Regions from separate parts of the Paenibacillus wuxiensis genome, predicted to be linked through region 2. Evidence: riboswitches for the same ligand, from Rfam matches in the RefSeq annotation. Region 2 holds a riboswitch; the other holds the start of a gene.
The links. A riboswitch is a leader RNA that binds a small molecule or an ion and turns the genes downstream of it on or off. The one in region 2 is predicted to bind glycine.

Region 1 (6,117 bases), on a different contig from region 2:
ATCCTTCTTGATCGGGAAGAGGAACTCGTAATTCTCATCCACATCAGCCAAATACACGACCATCTTCATTTCGAACGAGTCTGGAAGCTCGAGATCAGCAGAATCTAAAGCGGTAACGATTATCGATTGCGGAGCATGCTCCCCACCCGGCTGCAGCCCCATCCCGGTATTTATCTGCTTGTCTCCCATATAAAAATCGATATTATTGGCTCGCTTGCTAAGCATGCGCTGCTTGTTCCATAACTGAAAAAAAGAATCCTTCACCGCTTTCGTATCTTCTCTGCTGAGCACTAGAGATAGCCTGCTGCCATCATACATCATCTCAGAAATCGTGAGCGTCACTCCCTTATGGGTTACGCGCTGATTGACTGAGGTGACCATCCCCTTCTCTCCAGCAGTTTGCAAGCCAAGATCCCCCACCAGTTTGAATACGCTATTCATGAACGGAATCTGCTTTAACGTCTGTGCGATCGCTGGAGAGGCAAGACCTGAGAAGATCATGACTATCCCGAGGCTCGCTACACCCGCTGTTGAAATCAACACTCTGCGCAGCCAGCGGTTCTTCCGACTTCTTCTCTTCCGTCCAGGAAGCATCTCGTCGATGATCTGGTATGTCCGATCCATTCGGTTGCGAACGGATTCTGGCAGCTCGCTAATATATGGTTCCCTAAGCTGTTCCAGTCGCTGATCGATAGGCAGTTGTATGTCTTTCATCCGTTCATCTTCCTTTCTTCAGTATCATCCAGCCATTCTGCGAGCGTGTGACGTGCCCGATGCAGCCGTGTCTTCACCGCACCCACGGACATATCCATCATCTCGGCGATCTGATGCATAGGCAAATCCTGAAAATAAAACAAAATAACAATATTGCGAGATACTTCCTCAAGCCGATAGATCGCCTGACGCAAATCAAGATGATCACTGTATTCTGCCGTGGCTACACCAACTTCTGGGAGTTCAGCCAGCATGATGATGCGAGCCTGCTTCCGCAATATCATATTGCATTCATTGATCAATATCCGAAAGAGCCAAGTCTTAAAATAGGCATGATGATTTAGGTTGGTCAGTGCGCGATAAGCCTTGAGCACAGTCTCCTGCATCGCATCTGCACAATCCTCATCCCTTCTGACGATTGACCTGGCCATGTTGAACATTTGGGCTTCATGCTGCTTGATGAGTCGAATAAACGCTTCTTTGTTACCTTCCTTAGCCAATCTCACTTCTGTCTCTATATCGCTATGCAAGCCGTTTCTACTCCCTTCTTTACCCCATACACGCGAATCAAACTGTCAATTAGATGCACAAGATAGGCAAAAGGTTTCATTAAACGCAAAAAAACTGCCAAATGTTCACTTTCATGCATTTGGCAGTTTACTTAAGAACAGGAATCGCTTCCTGCTTCTATTTATTTTTCGGATTCCCTATGCTTCCAATATAGACGAGTCTCAGACACGACGACTCCAGACAAACCGAGCAGTGCAACTAAGTTCGGCAGCGCCATTAATCCATTTACAATATCAGCAAGCTTCCATATCATATCCAGCTTGATAAATGCCCCAAAGCCAATGATCGCAATGAACATAAGGCGGTACGGCAGAATCGATTTGACACCGAATAAATAAACCATGCACCGTTCGCCGTAATAGTTCCAGCCAAGAATCGTCGTGAATGCAAATAAAATCAAGCAAAACATAAGAATGAGGGAACCGTATGGCAGCGCAGCATCAAATGCTGCCTGTGTCATGGCCGCTCCTTCCATTGGGCCATTCCATACACCAGTTACAATCAATGTTAATCCTGTAAGCGAGCAGACGATGATCGTATCAATGAATGTTCCAGTCATTGATATGAGTCCTTGCTCAGCCGGCCATTTCACCTTCGCAGCCGCGGCCGCAATCGGTGCGCTTCCGAGACCTGATTCATTGGAGAATACACCTCTTGCAATTCCGTTGCGGATCGCCATCATAACCGTTGCTCCCAAGAAGCCGCCTCCTGCTGCTGTTACATTGAACGCGCCATGGAAAATCAACGACAGTGCGTGAGGTATCTGATCCGCAAATGCAATAAGCACCACAAAGCTTGCGATAAAATAGATAATAGCCATGACAGGGACGATTGTCGTCGTCACATGCGATATACTCTGAATCCCGCCAATTGTAACAAGTGCGGTCACGATAGTGACGATTGCCGCAGTGACTACTGCAGGCACTCCAAGGCTTGCTTCTGTAGATGTGACGATCGCATTAATTTGCGGAAATGTACCTATTCCAAGTAAGGCAACCAACACCCCGCTAATCGCGAAGAATACAGCAAGCGGCTTGAATTTCATGCCAAGCCCCTTCTCAATATAATACATTGGGCCACCTAGCACTTGTCCATTGTCATCAATGTTGCGATACTTGACAGCAAGCAATCCCTCCGCATATTTAGTAGCCATACCGAAGAATGCAGCAACCCACATCCAGAATAACGCACCGGGTCCACCCACCTTAATTGCAGTAGCAACCCCCACGATATTACCAGTTCCAATTGTCGCCGCCAGCGCAGTAGCTAATGCACCGAAGCTGGATACATCTCCTTCTCCCTCGTTCTTCGACTTGAATATTAACTTCAAGGCGAGCGGCAGGCGGAACAACTGTAGTCCACCCAAGCGGATCGTTAATAAGATTCCCGTTCCTACTAATAAGATAAGAAGCGGTGCTCCCCATACCATGCTGTTCAATTTGTCTAACCATTGTTCCATCATTGCCAAATCAGTTCCCCTCTTTGTGAATAATAAAAAGAGTCAAATCGAATGATTTGACCCTGGGGACATGTGTGCAGAATAAACAACCTGACGTAAGTGACATACCTAAATAAGATCATCATACCAATGACTTACGATTTTTCTACGCTTCTGCATCCCTGTCCTTTTACCTGAGAGTTTTAACGAATCCACGAGAATCAAATTCGTCTTGCCCCTTCGGTGCCCCAATCATGGAGTCTCTCCAGAGTCCTGTCCATTTACGGTCCTGCTTATACGTATTCGAGCTCAAGGTTCGATATGCCTAAGCGCCTGAGAGCTTACCCCTTCGGCTAGACGATTCGTCTATCTCCCGCAAACTTCATCCAGTTATAAAGTTGTAGGTAACATTATAGTAGACACACTATCATTGTGCAATGATCCATTGCATTGTAATTTATCCCATACCATCTATCACACATGTGCTTGGTGACTGTAATATAGGGATCTGGCCTCATTTAATAAATGAATGAGTTCACTCACATTCTGCACATTCGTATCGTAATTGGTAAAGCATGCACGCAGCGTTGGTACACCATGAATGGTAAATACGGATAGCCACACTTTCCCTGTGCTTAATACTTGTTGATGCACAAATTGAGCGAAGTCCTGGTCGTTTCGTGTCCATGCTTCTTGATCAAGAAAGCAAATGACAGGCAGCACGGTATCATTGGCAACTGTCCAGCCAGATCGCATTAATTCTTCTCGGAATAGCTTGCCCATTTCAACTTGATGTCGCAAGACAGCTCGATATCCTTCCCACCCCGCAGTAGCCAGGGATAAATACAGCTTCAATCCTATAAATCTCCGTGACCATTGAATAGAATGCGTATATGGATCAATCGTAGGCAGCTCCTCACCCTCCTTCGGCATATAATCTGCCGTTATACGGAAGGTTTCATGCAATATATGTGAATGACGTGTGAAGTACATGCCCGCCCCCATTGGAACGGACAGCCACTTATGAGCATCAAACGCGATTGAATCTGCTTGCTGGATACCATCTATATGGGAGGACAGCTCGGAATCCAATACGATTGCACCGCCATAAGCAGCATCCACATGAAGCCACATCTGTTCATGCTCCGCTATTGCTGCGATGTCCATTAAGGGATCAATTGCACCGGCTCCCGTCGTTCCCGCTGTAGCAATAATAAGAAATGGGGCAAAACCCTGCGCGCGGTCTATACGTATTTGTTCTGATAACGCATCTATATCCATTTGCAAGGAATCGTTCGTACGAATGGAGCGAATTGAATTCGTTCCAAGCCCACAGGATCGAGCCGCCTTCACCAATGAATGATGACTTTCTTCAGAAGCATACAGAATGGGTCGCTTCTCCAGAGCTGCTAATCCGTCTATTGCATACTTTGGAAAATGATAAGATAGGGCCGTTAAGACAGCCGTCAAATTAGCTTCCGCTCCCCCAGTCGTGAAGGTTCCATCAGCAACATCATGCGGGTAACCAAATTGAACGGCGAGCTCACGCAGTACGTAATTCTCAATCTCTACCGCGAGCGGCGCATGACTCCATGCAGCAAGCTGGGGGTTAAACGCTGCTGTTATCGTGTCTGCCATAATCCCCATAAAGTTCGGGCGGGGATTGTATAAGCCATAATATCCTGGGTGTGCTGTGTGCACTTGATATCGACGCAGTCCTTCTATAACATGCTGAACCGCAGTTTGAGGCTTGACAGGAGCAGCAAAGTCAATTTGCTCCGCATACTGCACGATTTCTGACGGGATTAATTCAGGGGCAACTACTACCTCGTCGGTGTATGATAGATACTGACTGATTTTCTCTAACGTATATGAGCCTAGCATATACTGTTCCTCAGTTGATAGATCCAAGATCGGATTCTGTCTAAGCATACAGATTCCAGCAACTCCCTTCCACTGTTCAATTCAAGAAAGATGTTCCAATTGAATAATAGCTTACCGACCAAGACGACAATTGAACAGGTACAGTTTATTAACCCGCTATGAGGTCAGGCCATTTCTCCCCCTATTATACATACCGTCCTTCCAGTTACATCGTATTTATAATATGAGCGCAAGATTTCGAAATCTCAACTCAAAAAAACCGCCCCTATTACCTAGAGGCGGTGCCTATTGCTTCCTTACTTTCTCATTTACTCAGGCAATCGGTATACGGCAAAAGGTTCACCATAACGATATCGACGGCTTATTTCATCCAACCGGTTCAACTGTTCTTCATTAAGTTCGACATTGACACTCGTTATATTATCCTCTAACTGCTCCACCTTCGTCGCTCCTACAATGACTGTCGATACACAAGGCTGGTGCATAAGCCAAGCTAATGACAACGAGCTTGGGCGGCAGCCGATATCCGCTGCCAATTCGCTCACCTGTTCACTTAACGCAAACCGTTCTTCATTGAAGAATTTGTAGAAATTCGGATCCGTATCTGCTCGTGAGCCAGCTGGCTTCTGATCGCCCACACGATATTTCCCTGTCAGAATTCCTCCTGCAAGCGGGTAATATGGAATGATTCCCACCCCTTGATCCTGACATAGCGGAACCAGTTCCAGTTCTGGCGTTCGATCAGCTAGTGAATAGCTGGTTTGCATGGACACATAACGATTCAGACCAAGCCGTTCACTGATGCCAATCGCCTTCATCAGCTCCCAAGCAGCGTAATTAGACGCTCCGATATACCGCACCTTGCCTGAACGTATCATATCATCAAGCGTCCGCAGCGTCTCCTCAAGTGGAGTATGCGGATCAAATGTATGTATTTGATACAGGTCAATATAATCGGTATTTAGCCGCTTCAAGCTATTGTCTAATTCCTGCTGCAAATGAAAGCGAGATGAGCCGCGCTCGTTCGGCCCCTGTCCTCGAATTAATCCTGCCTTCGTTGTCAGCACGACATTGTGTCGATTGCCTGTCAGCGCCTCACCGATGATGCGTTCTGATTCTGAACCAGCATAAATATTAGCCGTATCAATAAAGTTAATGCCATAGTCCAGCGCTTGATGAATAATTCGAGTCGAAGCCTGCTTGTCAGCCCGCTTACCGAAAGCATTTGTTCCTAACCCAAGCACAGACACCTTCAATCCACTATTGCCAAGACGACGATATTGCATGACGATCAACTCCTTGCTTTCCTTATTTAGCAGTAATTATATCACAAGCTATCCCCTTGATCTGAATCCGATCAAATATGTGTCTGCCTTATGATTCCACTTCCGCGCACAAAAAGAAAAACTCATGCAAGCATGAGTTCTCAACAACAATATAGATTCCAGAATCTGTTATGGATTACAAGACAAATTATACGAATGGAAAAATCGTCGGACATTGCAATGGAA
Region 2 (6,117 bases):
CTCGACATTGAGCGGGAAGTAGATGGTTGGCGGATGGAAGCCGAAGTCAAGAAGGCGTTTGGCAACATCCAGCGTCCGCACGCCGTACTGCTTCAACCCTTTGCCTGACATCACAAACTCATGCTTGCATACGCCTGGATATGGAATATCGTAATAAGGCGCCAGACGGTGCATCATGTAGTTGGCATTCAGTACCGCGCATTCAGATACACGGCGCAGCCCTTCTGGACCGTAAGTGCGAATATATACATAGGCGCGCAAGAGGATACCGAAGTTACCGTTATAGGCCTTGACTCGTCCAATGGACAGCGGAGAGCCTTGATCGAATTCATATGAACCATCCTCATGCTTCATCACCGTAGGGGAAGGGAGGAATGGAATCAGCTTGCTCTTCACGCCAACAGGGCCAGCACCAGGGCCGCCGCCGCCATGAGGCGTACTCATCGTCTTGTGCAAATTCAAATGGACAACATCAAAGCCCATATCCCCAGGACGCGTAATACCCATAATGGCATTGGAGTTAGCGCCATCATAATAGAGCAATCCGCCAGCTTCATGAACAATGCTCGCGATCTCGACAATATGCTCTTCGAACAATCCGAGCGTGCTCGGGTTCGTGAGCATCAATGCTGCCGTATCAGATCCAACAGCGGCTCTGAGTGCTTCCAGATCAACGAATCCTTGTTCGTTAGACGGTATTGTAATCGTATCTAAGCCAGCTACAGTTGCACTAGCGGGGTTCGTGCCATGAGAGGAATCAGGAACGATTACTTTCGTCCGCTGCTCGCCGCGGCTCTCATGGTAAGCCCGGATCATCATCAACCCCGTCCATTCTCCATGCGCGCCTGCCGCAGGCTGAAGCGTGACTTTATCCATACCAGTCAAGGCAGCTAGATCCTCTTGCAGCGTGTACAGCAGCTCTAGAGCCCCTTGCACCGTGCTTGTAGGCTGATAAGGATGGATTGCTGCGAGACCTGTCAGCCTTGCTGCATCCTCGTTAATTTTCGGATTATATTTCATCGTACAAGAGCCGAGTGGGTAGAAACCATTATCTACGCCGAAGTTGCGGCGTGATAAGGCGGTATAATGTCGAATCACATCAACCTCATACACTTCAGGCAGCTCGGCCTCTTGACTGCGCAGCATCGAAGTTGGGACAAGCTCTTGAATCTCGATTTCTGGAACATCACATTCAGGTAAGGAATAGGCAATACGCCCAGGATGACTCAATTCAAATATTAGTGCTTGTTCCGGTTTCATACGCAGCTCACCTCCAGCAGGTCAATAAATTGTTCGATGTCTGATTTGGATTTTTTCTCCGTGACCGCAATGAGCATATGTCCTTCCAGTTCAGGATAGAAGCGGCCAAGATCCAAGCCGCCAATGAATCCGTTGTCCAGGAGCAGAGACTGCAATCGATCCATGTCAGTATCTTGCGGGAGACGAAGTACGAATTCATTGAAATAAGGCGCCTGGAACGCTAATCCCAGATTGGGCTTGTTATTGATATAAGCAGCTGCATAATGAGACTTCTGTATATTGAGCTTCGATACCTCTTGCATTCCCATCTTGCCCATGACGGACATATAGACGGAAGCAGCAAGAGCAAGAAGTGCTTGGTTCGAGCAGATGTTGGATGTCGCCTTTTCACGACGGATATGCTGTTCTCTCGCTTGGAGTGTAAGAACAAATCCACGCTTGCCATCCAGATCCTTGGTCAAGCCGACAATTCTGCCAGGGATGCGGCGCATATAGGGCTCTGCAACGGCAAAGAAACCGCATGTAGGACCGCCGTAAGATGCTGCAATGCCAAGCGGCTGGGCATCTCCAACACATACATCTACACCTAGTTTGCCAGGACTCTCCAACATAGCAAGACTCAGTGGATTTGTACTCATGATGAGCAGACCTTTATTTGCATGTGCAATAGGTTCAATGGCGCGCACATCTTCAATGCATCCGAAGAAGTTAGGGGACTGAATCAGTACGGCAGCAGTCTCGTCCGTGACAGCACGCTCCAGCTGAGCAAGGTCAGTCACCCCGTCTTGATATCCAATCTCGACCACTTCAACATTAAGTCCTCGAGCCATTGTGCGAACAATCTGTCTCGCTTCTGGATGGACAGTGCTCGAGATGACAAGCTGCTTGCGCTTCGTTGCGCCAACCGCCAGTGCTCCAGCTTCTGCAAGTGCAGTAGCGCCATCATACATGCTGGCATTGGCAACAGCCATACCAGTCAACTCGCATATATAGGATTGAAATTCAAAGATTGCTTGCAATTCACCCTGACTGATTTCAGGCTGATAGGGTGTATAGGCGGTATAGAACTCTGATCTAGAGACTAGATGCTGGATGACTACAGGGATATGATGATCGTATATGCCAGCACCAAGGAAGCTGGTATGGCTCTCACTATTAGCATTGCGGGAGGCCAATTCCTTCATATGCTTCATCATGGCTGCTTCATCTAATGGTTTAGACATTGGCAGTACTCCATTGTAACGAATGGAGGCTGGGATATCGCGGAATAGCTCGTCAATGGAAGTGATGCCGATCTGCTGCAGCATGTCAGCCTGATCTTGTTCCGTCACTGGAATGTAACGATGCTTCATGATGGATTCGCTCCTTTGGCAGGGGTCGGGATTCGTTTATAAAATGGAGTCGAGACGACGCGGGCTTTCAACTGCTTGCCGCGAATTTCGACAAGAATTTCTGTATCCAATTCAGAGAATGCGGATTCAATCAAGGCCAGCCCTAGATTGCGTTTTAATGTCGGCGACTGTGTTCCTGTTGTAACTTCTCCGATCACGCGCCCATCTGCAAGCACTGGATAATGGGAGCGAGGAATGCCTTTGTCGATCATCTCGATGCCGACCAGCTTTCGTGCCGGTCCATCGGTCTTCTGCTTCGTTAATGCTACACGGCCGATGAAGTCGCCCTTATCCAGCTTGACGAATCGTGCTAGTCCTGCCTCAAGCGGCGAGATATCGGCTGTAATTTCTTGTCCATAGAGGGGCAGACGTGCCTCGAAGCGCAAGGTGTCTCTAGCACCAAGCCCTGCTGGGAGCAAGCCGAACGGTTCGCCCGCGCGAATCAGCTCATTCCATACGTGTGCTGCATCCTCTGCGGACAAGTAGAGTTCGAAGCCATCTTCACCGGTATAGCCTGAGCGAGACAGCAATGTTGATACGCCGCAGACTTGTGCATCCGATAGGAAATGGAATGGAGCGAGCGAATCAATAGGTGCCTCAGTTACCGCAGCAAGAATAGCTTGGGCATTCGGCCCTTGAAGGGCAAGCAATGCTGTGCGATTCGATACATTGGTCAAGGTAACGCCATGAATCAGGTGCTTCTGCAGCCATGCGTAGTCTTTATCGATGTTGGAGGCATTAACGACGAGCATGTAACGGTCGCTCTTCATCTGATAAATGAGAATATCATCGACAACTCCTCCGTCAGGGTAGCACATCAGCGTATATTGTGCTTTGCCATCCTCGAGCCGCGATACATCATTTGTTGTCATCTGTTGAAGAAATGTCAGGGAGGCAGGGCCGCTTACGATAAATTCACCCATGTGGGAGACATCGAATAGACCTGCATGTGTACGAACTGCTTCATGCTCTCGCTGAATGCCGATAAATTGAACAGGGAGCTCCCAGCCGCCGAAGTCAATGCAGCGTGCACCCGGATAAGCAGAGTATTGATCAAATATTGGCGTTCTCTTCAATTGACTCATGAATTCACCTCGATACGCGTATTTGGACTAATTATCGGTATACGAACATAAAAAGGACAGCCGAAAGAAAAGTGGATGCATCGCATCCTCTCATTCTCTCGCTCTGTCCTTTGTACCTGAGAGTGTCGCCGATTGTCGCAAACAAATTGTTTGTTTGCGAGTCTACCATCGACTTTCCCCTTGGGTGACTGTATTCGTTTTCATGAATAGCAGTGCTCTCCAGAGGTGCGTCCGGTAAAAGTCCTTTTGCCTGAGAGATTCACCTATTCAGGCTTACTCCTTCGGCGCCGCTATGTCTCAGCAGTCTCTCCCTTTACCATCATTCGCCATTTTCAGCTGTCATCTCTACATTAGTTGAGCTTTCCACACTTTGTCAATTGATATTTTCTTCACAACTGATTTCATAGCTTGTCGTATTGACAATCATGCATATCTTGCAATAATCTAATGGTGTTATAATTACCCAGTTTAATCGTAATTCGCGAACGAGGAAGGTCGGGAGAGTTTGACAATTGCGATTGTCAACACCGAAGGAGCAAGTTGCCAGCCGCCGATTGGCAATGAATCTCTCAGGTTCCATAACCGCCATTCTGACGCAGCTCTGGAGAGTGCATTTTCTATGCCGCCAAAGGGGTAAGTTCAACCGCAGTTGTGGCTGTGGAGGAACGGGAACTCTCAGGTACCGAGGACAGAGAACAAGGCGACAAGGCCGCTTCCTGTCCATTTTTACGATCTCGATTGGATAGACGGCCTGATGAATGACATTATGAATGAAATGGGGCGTTGACATGAGCGAAGTGAAGAATGGATTGTTGTATAGTGAAGAGCATGAATGGGTAGTTGCCATAGAAGGCAATACGGTACGGGTTGGCATTACAGATCATGCACAATCCCAGCTGGGAGACATCGTATTCATTGAATTTCCGCCAGTAGGAACCAGTTTGTCCGCAGGGGACAGCATGGGATCAATTGAATCGGTGAAGACCGTATCTGAGTTGTACTGTCCGGTATCCGGGACAATTACGAAGGTCAATGATGGATTGGAAGCGTCGCCAGAGCTTGTGAACAGCAGCCCCTACGAAGATGGATGGATTGCAGAAGTTGAAGTAGAAGGCAGCGTTGAGGAAGCTGTGAAGCACTTGCTGAATGCAGAGCAGTACACGAAGCTGATAGATGAATAGTTGAAGGAACAATAGGTTGAGAACTAAGAACCTGCTGAACTGGTATCATGCTGGTGCAGCAGGTTTTTTCATTTGCCATGTGTCACAAGAAAATAAAGTTCTAGACTGAGCTCTGATTGAGGTTCTAAGGGTTTCTTCATCAACTTGTAGAATCGTAAAAGTAGACTGGGTGTATTCGTGGAATAATAGGTTCCTTGCGAAGGATAGTTATATTTGGAGGTAAGTAAGGTGTCCCTAATAGATGAATTACGTAAAACAATAGAGGGTTTATTAGCTGGGAAAGTTGTTGACGAAGATATTGAGTATTTTGAAGAGTACAAGAAGATAACCGGAGTAACAGATAAACAATTTGACGATTTTGAAAGAGATTTTAGTATTTCATTACCAACGGATTTTAAGGCGTTTTATAAACTTAAGGATGGCAGCGGCTATCCGCTTAATCTTTTGTATACTTCATATAAAGATAGTTGTATTCCATTTACATTTCTTTCCTTAGACGATATTAGAGATACCAAGAAATTTTTCTGCGATCGCGATCATTTAATGAGTGAATATTACAGCGATGAAGAAATTAGTAAGCTTGATTCTCGTATTAAGCCATATTTATTTAACAAGCAGTGGTTTCCTTTTGCACAGGTTGTAGGAGGGTCATTGTATCTAATGTTAGACTTCGACCCGACAGAACATGGTACAGTTGGGCAAGTTATCTTTTATGTACATGACCCTGATTTTGTTTATTTTATAGCTCCAACATTTTCAGAACTTTTACAAGATACTATTCAAAATCTTGAAGATGATTGGTATGAAGAATGTCTATGAAAAATAACCTCTAAGTCTGATGGTTACAAAAACGTTTCGATTTTCTGGCGAATGTCAATCAATTTACCGTTTGCAGTTTGAATATATTACAACAAATTTTACTGACTTGCGTTTTTACACAGCCTAAAACATTTTCAGGAGTGTTCGGCATTGGCACAGAACCCTCCTGATTTAATTATTTCTGTGTAGCTACAGCTTCTGTCCGCCCACGGCTTCATCGCACTCACACTGGTTTTACGCGACCGCTCCTTGCAGTAAAATGAGTGGCAGTTTGTTTCGTATAACCCTGCCGTTGGTGTTTAGGTATAAAAGTACTATTCATGAATATGGCGAACACGTACATCTTTTATAGAAACGGTTGTTTACATGCTGCAGCCTTCC

Region 1: it holds a riboswitch for glycine, as region 2 does, so the genes downstream of both, ABN764_RS06355 (alanine/glycine:cation symporter family protein) here and gcvT (glycine cleavage system aminomethyltransferase GcvT) in region 2, are expected to answer to the same signal.

The regions. Positions count from the first base shown of each region.
Region 1 is NZ_JBEFZI010000002.1:676,048-682,164, forward strand. Features, by position in the region: gene ABN764_RS06345 (DUF4179 domain-containing protein) at 1-714, opposite strand, end outside; gene ABN764_RS06350 (sigma-70 family RNA polymerase sigma factor) at 711-1,244, opposite strand; gene ABN764_RS06355 (alanine/glycine:cation symporter family protein) at 1,406-2,746, opposite strand; glycine riboswitch at 2,895-3,001, opposite strand; gene ABN764_RS06360 (pyridoxal phosphate-dependent decarboxylase family protein) at 3,197-4,654, opposite strand; gene ABN764_RS06365 (aldo/keto reductase) at 4,915-5,892, opposite strand; gene ABN764_RS06370 (BMQ_0737 family morphogenetic spore coat protein) at 6,080-6,117, opposite strand, start outside.
Region 2 is NZ_JBEFZI010000006.1:134,786-140,902, reverse strand. Features, by position in the region: gene gcvPB (aminomethyl-transferring glycine dehydrogenase subunit GcvPB) at 1-1,260, opposite strand, end outside; gene gcvPA (aminomethyl-transferring glycine dehydrogenase subunit GcvPA) at 1,257-2,612, opposite strand; gene gcvT (glycine cleavage system aminomethyltransferase GcvT) at 2,609-3,736, opposite strand; glycine riboswitch at 3,838-3,961, opposite strand; glycine riboswitch at 3,965-4,059, opposite strand; glycine riboswitch at 4,223-4,331, shown strand; gene gcvH (glycine cleavage system protein GcvH) at 4,525-4,917, shown strand; gene ABN764_RS14760 (SMI1/KNR4 family protein) at 5,146-5,736, shown strand.